Regions from separate parts of the Paenibacillus sp. FSL H8-0260 genome, predicted to be linked through region 2. Evidence: riboswitches for the same ligand, from Rfam matches in the RefSeq annotation. Region 2 holds a riboswitch; each other region holds the start of a gene.

Region 1 (5,273 bases), 580 kb from region 2:
TATTCCATATTATATACTCTGATTTCTCTTTAAATCTACTATAAAGAAGCGCCGTCCCTTTTGGAGACGCCGCTTCTTTATAGTAGATTCTATTCTTTTTGCTCAATTCTTGATTTTGGTGATCTTTTTGGCGGTAACTTGTGCAGGGAATGAATCATCACTTACTTCAAAAAATACTTTAATCTCATCGCCTTTTTTATATTTAGAAGGTGCAACTTTATTTACCCAAATGGCTTGAGAGTACTCATTAGATTCGAGAATCTCCTTGTATTCCTTGTTCAAGTCTTCTTCTTTTAATTCAGAAATTACTAAAATTCTTTTATTTTCTACATCTATTGTGTGTACAATTCCTTTCAAAACTTCATTATTCTTACTACAGGCGGTGACGAATAACAAAAAAACAAAAATAAGAGTCCATTTAATAGTAGTACGTGGTTTTTGAATCATGGACCTTCCCCTCCAGTGGTTACGACATTAGTTTAAAATCGGTTGCACAGGCATAGCATTTAGTACATTACCAATATAAGAATAAACAGCAGCCTTTCCATTATGACGACCTTTATTGATTCTGGGGAGTTACAGGTGAATGTCTGTAGTATTGATATTTTCATAAGAACTTTTGTTTGTATATAATAAAAATAAATGTTCTTATTTTAGAGGCGATCAATGATGGAAATGAGTATCGACCAAACGGTTGGGATTATTTATCAGGTCAAGGTGAACAAGATTACACAACGCGAGATCGAGATCCGTGGCATCCGTGACAAACGTCCAACATAAACAAAGGGGATAAATATCATGCGGTGTATAACAATACGGCAGCCTTGGGCGACCTTAATTGCTCTTGGTGAAAAAGAGTTTGAAACTCGTTCATGGAGAACAGCCTACCGCGGCGAGTTAGGCATCCATGCCGGAATGAGGATTGACAAAAAGTTTTGTGAACAGGAACCGTACAAATCAGTATTGGCGAAACATGGCTATACAGCGAATAATTTGCCGACAGGAGCTATTATTGCTACAGGTCAGCTCGCGGGATGTTATGTGGTTACTCCAGAGGTGGATTTAAGGGAATGGATCAATGGGAATGAATATGATTTTGGCGACTATAGTGAAGGACGGTTTGCCTGGAAGCTTGAAGGGGTTCATCCATTAAGCCATCCAATTCCAGCTAAAGGTCGGCTAAGCTTGTGGGAGCACTCTAATCACTTCTGAACGGCGAACAATATTTTTAATGTAATTTTTATGTGCCTATCAGCTATTTTTCAGGTTCGAGGTATATATTAGAGACACCAAACACCCCCCAGTGTTTTGTGGTATATCTCTCTCAGGTCTTGCCAACTCCCATGGTAAGGCCTATTTTTTTGTTCACTAATTGATTGGGGGGAGAGAGCGCAGCGGCTTCTATACAGCTTTACTTAATCTGGTACTGTTCTTCGTAACTCTTAAAAGATGAAATATCCAGCCCTAGGTATCTGCGCATATGGATGGCAGCTTGAGCCGCAACAATGTCATTCAACAGCAGCATTCGTTCATGATAGCCACGACATATATACTTGGCTTCAATTCCAGTATTAAGTCTGTTTTGCTCATACACCTTGATTCCCCGTCTTCTCATTTCTGCACGAACATCCCTTAGATCTGTTGTAGCTACTGCAGCAGCTGTTCCAAGCACCTCCAGATAAGGGGCGGGTGTTCGTAAGTGTGTAGATAAAATGGCGGAGTCCCGTTCGAAAGCTGATAAAATCATCGGAAGCAATAAATAAGATTTCACCAGCATGTTGTCCCTGCTTTCTGCTCTATGCATGAATCTCATCACCTCTAATAGGAACGTATATTCGTATTCTACCCCGATATTCCAAAAATAATCAATGGTATTTCTAAACAGCTTATCCAATGTGATTAAATTCACAACTAAATAACGAAGAATAAATTATATTAAAAATTGTAATAATAAAAATTAATGTATCGAACGCAAATAAAGGAGAATTATGATGGAAAAAGAGGGCAGCCTCCAGCGTGGATTGTTTTTTGGTTTAATTCTGAGTATTCCCTTATGGATATCCATATTGGGCTATATACAGTTACTTTAAAATTTAATGAAAAACCTTATGCGAAGCGCCTTCAGGCGCTTTTTTTGTGTGGTACTAATGCGGGGAATTATCGAAAGGAATTGATTGACAATTGTGGGTGTCGGGCGCTAAACTGTTATTAATTCAAAAGTATTAAAAGTCATAGACTGTTATTGGATAGAATGCTTCAGCTACCAGTTCTGGACTTGCAGTGTAATACATATATATAGTCATGATAATAGCAAACCGTCTGAAAGGGCGGGACGCAAAGTCCAGGAGTCTAAAGTGTCTTAAAGGCACAATGACCGTCCGACTGCCATGAGAAGGGAATTTCACTTCTTTTTGGCGGTCTTTTTTGTTGTTAGGTCCTTTAGAGTTTCTGGTAATTATTCTGATTAATATAAATCATAGTTTTAGGAGGTGTGCCATTTGAAAAGAAGAATAAAACCGTTACTCTCGCTTGTATTAGCTGGGATTTTGACGGTAGGTAGTGGGCTTTCCTCATTGGGAGCTGGAGTTGCTGGAGCTAGTAGTTCTTCTACATTGGGAATTGCAGCGGTCTACAACGTGTTTATTCTAGGGGATATAACAACAGTTTCGGATACGGAAGGAAGGTTTGCTGCTGGAGGTAACGTTAACTTAACCAACTATAGTGTTGGAGATAGGTTGACCGCTGCAGAGGTTTCCCTGACTGACACACTTGTTGTTGGAGGGAATCTTACTTTCAACGGAGGTACTGTTTATGGGAATATCGTGCACGGGGGAGATTTTTCAGGGAATGTAACGCTCCTCAAGGGTGGTACAAAAAGACAGGGGAGTACGATTGACTTTTCAGCAGTAGGTCAGTCTTTGAAGGACAAATCAGCAGAACTTGCAGCATTGCCGGCGAATGGAACAACAGTGTACCAATATGGCAGCCTTATCCTGACAGGTACAGATCCTGCGGTCAATGTTTTTAATGTTTCAGGAGATAACGTCTCTAATACCTACGGAATTACAATAAATGTTCCTTCAGGATCTACTGCAATTATTAATATTGATGGTTCTAACGTAAAAATGAAAAACTTCGGATTTCTACCTAATAACGTGTTGAACAGCAAGAAAATTTTGCTTAACTTTAGCCAAGCTGCGTATCTTGATATGGCAGGCATAGGTGTAATGGGAAGCATACTTGCCCCCTATGCTCATGTTGATTTTATTAATGGTCAGATTAACGGTACTTTAGTGGCGGCTTCACTCAAAGGTACTGGTGGTGGTGAATTTCACCACTATCCATACGATGGTGATGAACCTGGACCAACACCGACACCAACGCCGACAGTGACGCCAACACCGACACCAACGCCAACAGTGACACCAACGCCGACACCAACGCCGACACCAACGCCGACACCGACGCCAACGCCGACGCCAACGCCAACGCCGACAGTGACACCAACGCCAACACCAACGCCAACGCCGACAGTGACACCAACGCCGACGCCGACAGTGACACCAACGCCGACACCAACACCGACAGTGACACCAACACCAACACCGACAGCGACACCAACGCCGACACCGACGCCAACACCATGTCCGACGCCAACACCAACGCCGACAGTGACGCCAACACCGACACCAACACCAACGCCGACGCCAACGCCGACACCGAAGCCAACGCCAACGCCGACAGTGACACCAACGCCAACACCAACGCCGACACCGACGCCAACGCCAACGCCGACAGTGACACCAACGCCAACACCAACGCCGACGCCGACAGTGACACCAACGCCAACGCCAACGCCGACAGTGACACCAACGCCAACGCCGACAGTGACACCAACGCCGACGCCGACAGTGACACCAACACCAACGCCAACACCAACACCAACGCCGACGCCGACAGTGACACCAACGCCGACACCAACACCGACGCCAACACCGACGCCGACAGTGACACCGACGCCAACGCCGACAGTGACGCCAACACCGACACCAACGCCGACAGTGACGCCGACGCCGACACCAACGCCAACGCCGACACCAACACCGACGCCCACAGTGACGCCGACACCAACACCAACGCCGACGCCAACACCGGCACCAACGCCGACAGTGACGCCGACACCAACACCAACGCCGACAGTGACACCAACGCCGACACCAACGCCGACAGTGACACCAACGCCGACACCAACGCCGACAGTGACACCAACACCAACGCCGACACCAACACCAACGCCGACAGTGACGCCAACACCAACACCAACGCCGACGGTAACGCCTGAGGCAACACCGACACCGACGGTAACACCAGAGGCAACACCGACACCGACGGTAACGCCTGAGGCAACACCAACACCGACGGTAACGCCTGAAGCAACACCAACGTCGACACCAGAGACTTCGGTGTTCCCGACACCAACGCCATCATCCGTAATTGGCACTATAGTTCTTGCAGAAGATCCTGTGCCGCTTGGGCCTGTAGCTTCGCCGACACCAGCGCCAGTACCAACACCGTCGAATAGCACAGAAGTACTTGTTGATGATGATGAGATCCCATTAGGTCCGGTACCGGCAGTGACACCAACGCCAACACCAACACCTGATGAAATCATCGTAGTGGACGATACGTTCCCATTAGGAAAGCCACCTGTGAAGGAATTGCCAAAAACGGGTGAATCAAGTCCTGCACCTTACTATGTAGCAGGTTTAGGTTTTGCACTTATCGGATTATTAATGAGAACCAAGTTCTCCAAAAAGAATAAATAATAAAGGGTAGATCAACATAGAGTCGCTTTCGGGAGTGTTCCGATGGCGGCTCTATTTGTATGTCATGATTGCGATAGTTTGGTGCATTCTAAGTAGATGGTATACTCTTGTTGCAAAGGAAATGAAGAGGGGATGGCGAAGGCGAATTGATATGGTTCATTATTAGCGCTGTAATCATCATAGGGATTCTAATCTATGTGGGATTTTTCTTCTATGGTATTGCTATTAAACGAGCGCCAAAGGTATTTCTAAGTAATAATCCTAATCTGAAGGCTGATCCTCCGGTTGCCGGAGCTTCTTGGGGGGAGGGGAAGGATTGGGTCTCTCGCCAGAGCTTCGAGAATATTGAGATCGTATCTGCAGATGGACTTAAACTAAGAGGTTACTTACTCCGATCTAATCGTGCTGCGGGACGCACAGCCATTCTAGCCCACGGTTATTCAGGTA
Region 2 (5,273 bases):
AGTAGAAATGATACAAAGCCAACTGGGAAGTCATGTGCCGATTATCGTTGAACCGGAGCGTCGGGATACTTTTCCGGCTATCGCCTTAACAGCTACCTATCTTTATTCAGTGGCAGGTGTTTCTCCAGCGGAGACGGTAGCAATATTGCCTGTTGACCCTTATGTAGAAGCATCTTTTTTCGATACCATAGCTATGCTTGAGGGGACCATGCTGGAAAGTGGAGCAAATCTGGCTCTTATGGGTGTTGTTCCTGAACATGCCTCAGAGAAATACGGATATATTATTCCTACCACCGAAGAGGCGGGGGAAAATGGTTTTATGAAGGTGAGTCACTTTCAAGAGAAACCTGACCGCATACAAGCAGAACAGCTCATCGAGCAAAATGCCTTGTGGAATTGCGGAGTGTTTGCCTTCCGCTTAGGGTACTTGTTAGATATTTTGCAGCGTAAAGGGTTGCCTTTAGGATATGAAGAATTGCAGAAGCAGTATAAGCTATTGTCTTCCATCAGTTTTGATTATGAAGTGGTGGAGAAAGAAGAACATATTGTGGTGCAGCCGTATGATGGATTCTGGAAGGATCTTGGAACGTGGAATACGCTGACAGAGGAAATGAGCAGCAAGCATGTAGGAAAAGGTTTTGTGACGGCGGATTCTGAGGGGACTTGCTTGATTAATGAGCTGGACATTCCGATTACGGTAATTGGTGCGAAGGATCTGATCATTGCGGCTAGCCCGGATGGGATTCTAGTTACCCATAAAGCTGAGAGCCCACGGATTAAAGAAGTGCTGAAGACCTTTGAACAAAGACCGATGTACGAGGAACGCCGTTGGGGTCATTACAAAGTTATTGATTATGTGAAATATGATGAAGGCAATGAAGTGCTGACCAAACGGATTTTTATATCCGAGGGGAATAATATCAGCTATCAATTACATCGCAAGCGTAGTGAAATTTGGACAATCGTCAGCGGCGAAGCAAGTATTGTGCTGAATGAGAAAAAACATAATGTGAAGGCTGGGGACGTGGTACGTATACCGGAAGGAACGAAGCACGCGATCCTTGCTTTGACGGATGTTGAGTTTATAGAGGTACAGACGGGGTCTGAATTAGTAGAAGAAGATAACATACGTATTACTTTAGACTGGAATGATATAGAACTACAACAATTCATTTCATAGGTCTAACCTATCTATTTAACCAATTCAAAATTTCTTGAAACAGGTAAATTGACTCAATTATCAAAAAAAGTCATAAAAACACTAAATATATCATTAATTGTCGTCGATACTTACGGTAAGAGAGATTATTTCTCTTAAATTGAAAAGGCAAACCTATCGAAAGGTAGGGACGCAAAGCTATAGGGCCTTCGAAAGAGTGGCAGCCTGGCTACCGAAAGGGAGATTATTTTGAAAGCTTACCGTACGTATCGATTGTTTGGTGCATTTCTGTCACTCGTCCTGTTTCTGACTGCACTTCCGCTTGCTGTTGGAATTTCGCCGTCTGTTGTCATAGCTGCTTCAAATTCTGGAACGCCAGTTACCCCAGGTGCCTCACCTGAAGCCGTAAAGCTGCTTAACTATTTTTACTCGATCTCAGGAAAAGGTATTATTGCCGGTCAACATGACTATTTAGAAAGTCCAGATGAAATTAACAATATGCTGAAGGGAACCAGCGGACAATATGCGGCTCTTCACGGTTATGAAATGGGTGCGATCAGTGGTCAGTCCGAAGCAACGATGGCTTGGCAACGTCAAAATGTGGTGAACAGCGCCATCAACTGGAATAAAGCGGGCGGGATCGTAGCTATGACTTTTCATGCTAACCTGCCGGGCACCTCTTATGACTGGGATAATGTGAAAAAAACACTTAGCCAGAGTGAGTTCGATAGTTACGTTACACCGGGTACCAAGCAATATAACAATCTGATCGCTGAGCTTGATAAGGTGGCCGTCTCTTTAAAAAGCTTGCGCGATGCCAACGTTCCGGTGCTTTGGAGACCCTATCATGAAATGAACGGGAACTGGTTCTGGTGGGGGAAGAAAAATAACTTTTCTAAACTATGGAATATTATGTATGACCGTTTTGTTAACGTTCATAAATTAAATAATTTGTTATGGGTATGGAGTCCGAATGCTCCCAATGTTTGGTCAGATCCTTATGCGCTAACTTATCCAGGTGCTGATAAAGTAGATATTCTGGCAGCAGATATATACGAAAATGATTACCAGCAAAAATACTATGACAGCTTATTGAGTCTAGCCGCAGGCAAACCGATTGCGATCGGGGAGAATGGTGAAATGCCTAATCTGGAGAAGCTTCAGCAATCGCAAAATAAATGGACGTATATGATGAGCTGGGGAAAAATGCTTTACGAGAATAACAGTGCAGACACAATCAAAACATTTATGAATAGCAACTATACCCTGACCAGAGATAAATTAAATACTGGTCTGGCACCGACACCTAGCGCCGCACCAGCGCCGGCACCTTCCGAAGAAGAGGGGGAGGCAGCAATTCCTCTCGCGAAGGGGCTTGCAGGAGAGTATTACAACAACATGCAGTTGTCGGGAGCAGCAGCTCTTAACAGAACTGATGCAATAATCGATTTCAATTGGCGGCAAGGCTCGCCGGATGCCGCCCTCGGGATTGATCGGTTCTCCATACGTTGGAGCGGTAAAATCAAGCCATTATATAATGAGCAATATACATTTTACACTACCTCAGATGATGGTATCCGTGTCTGGGTGAATGGGGAATCTGTGATTGATAGTTGGACTAAGCAAAGTGGTACTGAGCGTAAGGGCACTATAACGCTGAAGGCTGGCCAGCTATATGATATCAAGGTGGAGTATTACGAGAATGAAGGCGATGCGAGAGTCCGCTTGATGTGGGAAAGTGCTAGTCAAGCTAAAGAGACAGTTCCAGCAAGTGCACTTTTTCTTCCGGATGTCTCCTGATTGATGAAAATTAAAGGTCGATCCTTAGTGGCTCTGCGTTATTGCAGAGCTACTAAGCTATAGTCCTCATTAGGTCAGAAGACGATTGTCCGATAACAGGTATGTTTTTAACACCTGTGGAGGCAGTACAGCTACCGAAAGGAGGATTTATTTGCGTAAATATTATAAGAAAAACAGATTGTTGTTTACTATGTTACCGGTGTTTATTATTTTTTCCTTGCTGCCTTGGGGAGAGGTTAAAAGTCTTCCGAAGGCTATGAGTGTTTCTTCCTCTCTACCTCCGGCTATACCAAGCAATCCTTCGGCTTCTGAAGAAGCCAAGCAACTGCTGAGTAATTTGGTAAATCTACGTGGCAAAGGGATCTTGTCCGGCCAGCATGATTATCTAGAAAGTCCAGATGAACTGGTTCATAAGCTGAAGAATACTTCGGGACAAAATGCTGTTCTACATGGTTATGAATTAGGGGCGATTAATAATCAATCCGAAGAGACGATCGCAGAACAGCGGCAAGCTGTTATAGACAGTGCAATTGAATGGCATCAAGAGGGTGGCATTGTAGCCATGACCTTCCATCAGAGTTTACCGGGAACCTCTCCAGAGTGGTCCAATGTAAACAGAAGTCTCAGTCAAGAGAAATTTAATGCTTATGTTACACCTGGGACAGCTCAGTATAAGAAGCTAATCTCAGATCTAGACGAGGTTGCTGGATATTTGGGTCAGCTGCGTGATGCCGGAGTTCCGGTCTTATGGCGACCTTACCATGAAATGAATGGTGGTTGGTTTTGGTGGGGGAAAAAGGACAATTTTTCAGAGCTGTGGAGTATTGTCTATGATCGTTTTGTAAACACACACAAGCTAAATAATCTACTGTGGGTGTGGAATCCGAATGCGCCGAATGAATGGTCAGATCCATATGCTGCATATTATCCCGGTGGGGATAAACTCGATGTTCTGGCTGCGGATATCTACAATAACGATTATAAACAGTCCTACTATGAGGATCTGCTCGCATTGGCCGAGGGTAAACCTATCGGAATCGGGGAGAGTGGGCAACTGCCGAACCCGGATGTATTAACTGAGAAACAAAATAAATGGGTCTATATGATGACCTGGGGAAAATTACTGACAGAAAATAATACGCTACAGTCAATTAAAAGCTTTATGAAAGACTCGTTTATAGTATCAAGAGAGGACTATGTTCTCACAACAGGAGGTCCTTCGATAGCACCCGTAACTCCGATAACCCTAACGGGTTTAACTGGAGAATACTATAACAATACTGATTTAGAGGGAGAAGCGGTACTTATCCGCAATGACCGTAAGATTGATTTTAATTGGCATGGCGGGTCTCCTGCCTCAGAGATAAATGAAGATCACTTTTCTGTACGCTGGAAAGGGAAACTCAAACCCAAATTCAGTGAAAAATATACGATTTCGGCATCCTCTGATGATGGAGTCCGTGTCTGGATTGACGGAAAGCTGATCATCGACAATTGGAAAAATCAAAGTGCAACCCTTCATAAAGGAAGTATCCCGCTCACAGCCGGAACGCTTTATGATATCCAAATTGAATATTATGAGAATGAAGGAGATGCCAATCTTCGTTTGCTATGGGAGAGTTCCCGCCAGAAGCAGCAGGTAATTCCACAAGGGGCATTGTTCCTTCCTTAATCTAATGAAATGATAGGGTAAGACATTCCGGAAGAAAGAGAGGACCTATGGATGGGAATAACGAGGAGAATATCTAATAGAAAAAATAAGATATCTGCAAACAAACCATTACTGTTATTACTAAAATTCGCCGCATTAACCGTCTTGTTTCTGTTGTCTGTCTCTGTCTTCGGAACGAATAGGACAAACGATTATAAGGTAGGTGCCAATATACCGAGACTATCTGCAGGAACTGATGCTGCAGCAGAAATACCGGATGGTACTGTGATCTGGAATCTGGGACAACATGATGGCTCAGCAGCTGAATTCGCTGCGAGTGGCACTTCTGGCAGCAAGAAGGAATTTAATGTTACTTCTTCGGTGCTCAAATCATCGGCTCTTCAGAGCTTGCCTGCAGGCTTGAATGGAAAGACCCAGCCGGAATTAACGATCACCTATCAGCTAAATAAGATCCCGGAGAATGGGGTCTTATTTAGCGTAGGTATTCTGGATGCTTATAAATCCGTGCCGCAAATGAGTGTGTTCTCCAATCATCAATTGTCGGGGATCATTCAAATTGCGGGCGTTGCTGGCACAGAAAGCGAATATAACTTTCAAAAGACCTATGAATTATATATTCCCAAGGAGCAATTGAAGATAGGA
Region 3 (5,273 bases), 700 kb from region 2:
TGCAGACTACGAGCCGTTTAACTTCACTTGGTTTCTGGCCAAGCAAAGATTCAGCTAATACAGGCTTGAATTGTCCTGAAGCCAGCTCGGTTCCGGCAGAAGTGCTGCGCGTATTCCGAATGAGACTTTTCGGCGTCATAATGACTAGCGGTCTAGCATCTTCCTGCCCGCATAACGCTGCTTGGCGCCGCAGCAGATGGAAATATTGCGAAGCGGTAGTCAGGTTAGCGACCGTCCAGTTCTCCTCAGCGGATAGCTGCAAGAACCGTTCCAGCCTACCGCTGGAGTGCTCAGGTCCCTGTCCTTCGTAGCCATGCGGCAGCATGATGACGAGATTGCTGCGCTGTGTCCATTTGGCGCGTCCAGCGGCAATGAACTGGTCAAAAATAACCTGACCCGCATTGGCGAAATCACCATACTGTGCTTCCCAGATTACGAAGGTTTCCGGTGCAAACACATTATAACCATATTCAAAGCCTAATACTGATGCCTCTGACAATGGACTGTTGTATACGCCAAAGGAGGCACGGGAATCGCTTAGCTGATGCAGAGGAGAGAATAAATCTCCTGTTTTACTGTCGTGCAGCACCAGATGGCGATGTGCGAAGGTTCCGCGCTGGGCATCTTGACCGCTCAGTCGGATGGGCGTTCCATTTTTCAGAATGGTAGCGAAGGCTAATGTTTCAGCCAGTGCCCAGTCGACCTTTTCACCCTCATTCAGTGCATCTTTACGACGTTGTAAAATGCGCTCCAGCTTCGGATAAACCTGGAATCCAGCAGGAACCGTCAACAGTTCACGATTGATCTCCTGCAGGCTGGAGATGGATACCGCTGTAGTGTTTGCCGCTGCGCGGTCCGTTTGTAGAGGAATGAAGGCTTTGGGTTCTTTTTTCTTATGATTGCCTTCCTTCATAGTATCGTACGCACGCTGCAATACGCTTTCTGCTTCAGCATTCATCCTTTGTACGTCTTCGGCGGTAAGAACCTTTTCGTTTTTCAGTCTCTCTGCATAGACCTTGTAGACGGTTGGATGATTGCGAACCTTACCGTAGACAATAGGTTGTGTGGTTTCAGGATCATCCATTTCGTTGTGACCATGACGGCGGTAGCCGATGAGATCAATTACGAAATCTTTTTTGAATTGATGGCGGTATGCGCTAGCTAAACGTACAGCTGCTACGCAGGCTTCTGGGTCATCAGCGTTGACATGGACTATTGGGATTTCATACCCTTTGGCGATGTCACTCGCATAATGCGTAGAACGGGAATCTTCACTTTCAGTCGTAAAACCAATTCGGTTATTAACAATGATATGGATCGTCCCACCATTTTGATAACCTTGAAGTTTGCCGATATTAAGCGTTTCTGCAACAATTCCTTCACCTGGAAAAGCAGCATCGCCATGCATCAGCACCGCCATAGCTTTACTGGTATCAATCTTCGGCAGTCCTGCAGTGCTCCGATCTTCTTGTGCGGCACGAGTGAAACCTTCCACAACAGGATTGACGAATTCCAAGTGACTTGGGTTATTCGCTAGTGTTATTCTTGTGCGTACGGTTTCTCCTTCACGGACAGCACGGTCTGCACCGAGATGGTATTTCACATCACCTGTCCAACCATAGTTAATGCCTGTGGAGCCTTCGGAAGGGAAAAGCTCCTTGTTCGGAGAATGATGAAACTCTGAAAATATGATATCATAAGGTTTGCCCAAAATATGTGCAAGAACGTTGAGGCGGCCGCGATGCGCCATGCCCATCAAAATATGCTCCGCACCGTCATGTGCAGCAGCACGTACGATTTCATCTAACATCGGCACAAGAGCATCATTGCCTTCAAGACTGAAACGCTTCTGACCTACAAAAGTCTTGTGGAGGAAGGTTTCAAATTGCTCTACCTGAATCAGGCGGTTCAGGAGCTCTTTGCGTTCTGTATTATTTAGGGGTGCTGGTGAGCTGGTGGATTCTGCCTGCCTATTTAGCCATTGCAGTTCTTTTTCTTCATGCACATGCCCGAATTCATAGGCGATAGTCTTGGTGTATGCCTGACGCATACGTTGCACGGCATCCCATCCGGTATGCACATCATTCGGCGCATTTTCCCATATAAGCGTGGCAGGCAGTGCGATCAGGTCTTCGCGGGTCAGCCCATAGGTTTCAAGCTCAAGATATTTTGCCATGGGATTCTGATCGCGTACCAGCGGATCAATTTCAGCGGCCATATGGCCATATATACGAATATTGGCGATTAGCTTGGAAGCTCTTACTGCTTTTCTAAGCCATTCGGTGTCTCCCGAGATGCGCGGCTGAGGAGCCGGTTCGCTATCCGGAGTTAGGGGAGGAGGTCCCGAATTTGTAAAAAGCTCGCGATAATTATTTTCTACGGTGGAGGGATCTTTCACAAACTGTTCATATCTTTCTTGAATGTAGCCTAAATTGGGTCCGTAATACTTACTCCAAATGGATTCGTTATAGGGCTCTTTGGCTGCCATGAATACATCCTCCTTAACGGATGAACTCCATACGTGACATTTTGTGTCAACGCTTACTGGAGCTGTGATGATTGCGGTTTCATTTCTCATCTTATTGTGCTACTTTCGGCCACTGTAATCAATTCATTCTTTCGTCCAATACGTTCGCAAAATGGTATGGGTTAGCTTGTTCTAATGAAAAGAAGGGTGTTTCTTCTCATTACCCATTCTAAAGGCCTATTAAAATGATTCTATTATCCTTATTTTTAACTATTAGGTCAGTAAATATTTATTTTGCTAGTACAATTTATTTTATGTAACGGACGAGTATCGTGATAATCGGACAAGATCTTTGAAAAAAAATCTTTTATTTTTCGTTTTTAAAATAGAAAGTAACCAGGAATCGACACACTTTTCCGCTTTCTTTTTGTATAATGTTATTGCAGATAGTAATTTTATAGTTTTTTAAGTAGATCCTTTCGTGAAAAGGGTCCAGTAAAAGGTAAACTTGCCGAAAGGCAGGGGCACAAAGTCGCGGGTCTAAGGTAGAGATACTATGACAGCCGGATTGCCTGGGGACGTAAAATCTTAGGGGGAGATTTTTTGGAAAAGTCCAACCAGGGTAGCAACAGAGAACAGCAGTTTATTGATCTGGATCAAGAGTGGGTACATTTATTATTAGCAGCTAAGAAGGCTGGCATTAAGGCAGATGAAATCCGCCAGTTCTTTCATGAGAAAACTGTGCAGATCGTGCAGTAATACATTAGAGGGGTTACATATCGAAAAAGGGCACAGCGGTTCTTCGCTGTGTCCTTTTTCGATATGATTTAGTAGAAGAGAGGATCGTACCAGATTAGTAGGAAGTATTAATCCTTTTGATCGAGCTTCCATTTCTGATAGTCCAGAAATTCTTTGAATTCGCGTTTGCTAATGCCTGAGTCCATAGCTTCCTGCACCAATCGGAACCATTCCGAATCTAAATGTGATTCCTCTGCATCATTGGGTTCTCCATAGAGTAGGGCATGAATGGATACCTGAAGCGCGTCAGCGATTTTTTCGATAAACTGGATGGATGGATTGGATTGGATGTTTCTCTCCACGTTGCTAAGATACGACTTAGCCACATCTGCTCTGTCCGCAAGCTCAGATAGGGAGAAACCCTTGTCTAGGCGGAGCTGCTGGATACGTTGGCCCATATTCTGTGGCACTATGCTGACGCCCCTCCGTAATTTTTGTTATTAGTATAGCAAATATCAATAAATCGGACAAAGTTTATTGTAAAGAGAAGAGCAGCAATCTGCTTATCCGTGGCCGGATTCAGGATCTGCTGCTCTTCGAGTATTTTATTAAATTACTTTATTGATCTTAGTAGTCTTTTTTCGCACCTTGTTTAGCTACGAAATCCCAAGTCAGTGTTAAGCTATCGCCTTGGAAAATATTTTGATCTTGGTTATTTTCCACAAATTCGAATTGGACGGAGAAGCTGTCGTTGGTACCGGCTTTAATACCGGATGCTTCGGTAAAGAGTTGATCCCAACCTGTATTTTTTACGAGATCCGGATGCTGACTTTTTAAAGCAGCAAGTGTAGTCTCATAAACTACATTTTCAGGAGAGACGATAGGTACTCCTTTATCATTATTTCTAAGGAATTTAACTTTAATGAACTCGGCTAAATCCAGGTAGTTATCTCCTTTAGCATCCGTGATTTGAGTCGATGTATTCAGAATAATAGATCCGATATCGAGCGAACCATCGTTTTTCAATTTGAAGGATTTAGTTACCGTATCACCTGGTTTCAGGTTAGGAATATTAACGATGACAGAAGGGTCGGAGTTCAGATCGAGCGTGCCCGCTGCGAATGTAGCTGTGCTTTGCGCAGTGTCGCTAAAGTATGCGAAGGTTCCTCCGCCGATTAATGATAAACCCAGTGCTGCAGATGCTACGCCAAGACCCAATGTTTTCTTGATACCCATAATAAAATTCCTCCTCAAATTTGTGTTTGAATTTTTTATAAAATTTATATATTGTATCTTCCGGTTCGTAAGCGGAAGTGGACAATCAACTTAGGGCTGTGTTTCTGTTGGGGGCGGTGAGGCTGGCAGTAGGGCAGCATTTTTCTTTTCTAATGCAGCTACAGCCTTCCAAGAGGTATACAGAGCATAGAGCAGAAGCATCAAGCCAGGCACGATCATGAGGACTACACTTCCAGCTTTGGAAACCGCGAAATTCATAGCGTAACCGACATAGGGTACAGTGACCCCGGTATACTGAGCTACAACATTCACAGAACTGGTAGGGTTCATGTCGGGCGCGTCGTTGTTATCGCCTTTAGTGCGATAAACAGCTTCACCAGTAGCGTTATTGACGGTCGCTTCTACAATCCGGTGAGTAATGAGCAGATTATCTTCATTCCTAAAGGTGATGACATCGCCTGGTTTGAAACGATTCATATCCCCTCCGGGTTTTAATGCGACAATTGAGCCTGTCTGAATTCCTGGTTCCATCGATCCTGAGAGTACGGTTTTGATCTCATATCCGAAGAAAGCAGGTTCACCGCCGGAGGCCTTGGATAACACTACGGCTGCCACCAGCAGAATAAAGATCACAAGCATTAAGCTCGATAGGGTATTATTGATAATTTTTTTAATTCGCATCTTATTCTCCACCTTTCTCAGGTTGAGGGTCCGAAGGAGCTTGGGTTGCTACCGGCGGGGTAGTCGTACTGTCTTCCGCCTTTGGCGTCTCTTGTGGAGCCTCTTGCTGAGGGACATCTTTTGGAATTGTAAGCTCTTCGTCAATTTCCGG

The links. A riboswitch is a leader RNA that binds a small molecule or an ion and turns the genes downstream of it on or off. The one in region 2 is predicted to bind cyclic di-GMP.
Region 1: it holds a riboswitch for cyclic di-GMP, as region 2 does, so the genes downstream of both, MHI51_RS02605 (choice-of-anchor A family protein) here and MHI51_RS04985 (glycosyl hydrolase) in region 2, are expected to answer to the same signal.
Region 3: it holds a riboswitch for cyclic di-GMP, as region 2 does, so the genes downstream of both, MHI51_RS02085 (anti-repressor SinI family protein) here and MHI51_RS04985 (glycosyl hydrolase) in region 2, are expected to answer to the same signal.

Annotation. Positions count from the first base shown of each region.
Region 1 is NZ_CP150298.1:589,526-594,798, forward strand. It holds gene MHI51_RS02590 (DUF3221 domain-containing protein) at 103-447, opposite strand; gene MHI51_RS02595 (ASCH domain-containing protein) at 799-1,212, shown strand; gene MHI51_RS02600 (hypothetical protein) at 1,412-1,804, opposite strand; cyclic di-GMP riboswitch class I at 2,300-2,390, shown strand; gene MHI51_RS02605 (choice-of-anchor A family protein) at 2,499-4,826, shown strand; gene MHI51_RS02610 (alpha/beta hydrolase) at 4,973-5,273, shown strand, end outside.
Region 2 is NZ_CP150298.1:1,168,450-1,173,722, forward strand. It holds gene MHI51_RS04980 (sugar phosphate nucleotidyltransferase) at 1-1,180, shown strand, start outside; cyclic di-GMP riboswitch class I at 1,317-1,396, shown strand; gene MHI51_RS04985 (glycosyl hydrolase) at 1,409-2,959, shown strand; gene MHI51_RS04990 (glycosyl hydrolase) at 3,111-4,631, shown strand; gene MHI51_RS04995 (discoidin domain-containing protein) at 4,683-5,273, shown strand, end outside.
Region 3 is NZ_CP150298.1:471,781-477,053, forward strand. It holds gene MHI51_RS02080 (2-oxoglutarate dehydrogenase E1 component) at 1-2,488, opposite strand, end outside; cyclic di-GMP riboswitch class I at 2,959-3,043, shown strand; gene MHI51_RS02085 (anti-repressor SinI family protein) at 3,071-3,226, shown strand; gene MHI51_RS02090 (helix-turn-helix domain-containing protein) at 3,334-3,663, opposite strand; gene MHI51_RS02095 (TasA family protein) at 3,833-4,441, opposite strand; gene sipW (signal peptidase I SipW) at 4,532-5,122, opposite strand; gene MHI51_RS02105 (hypothetical protein) at 5,124-5,273, opposite strand, start outside.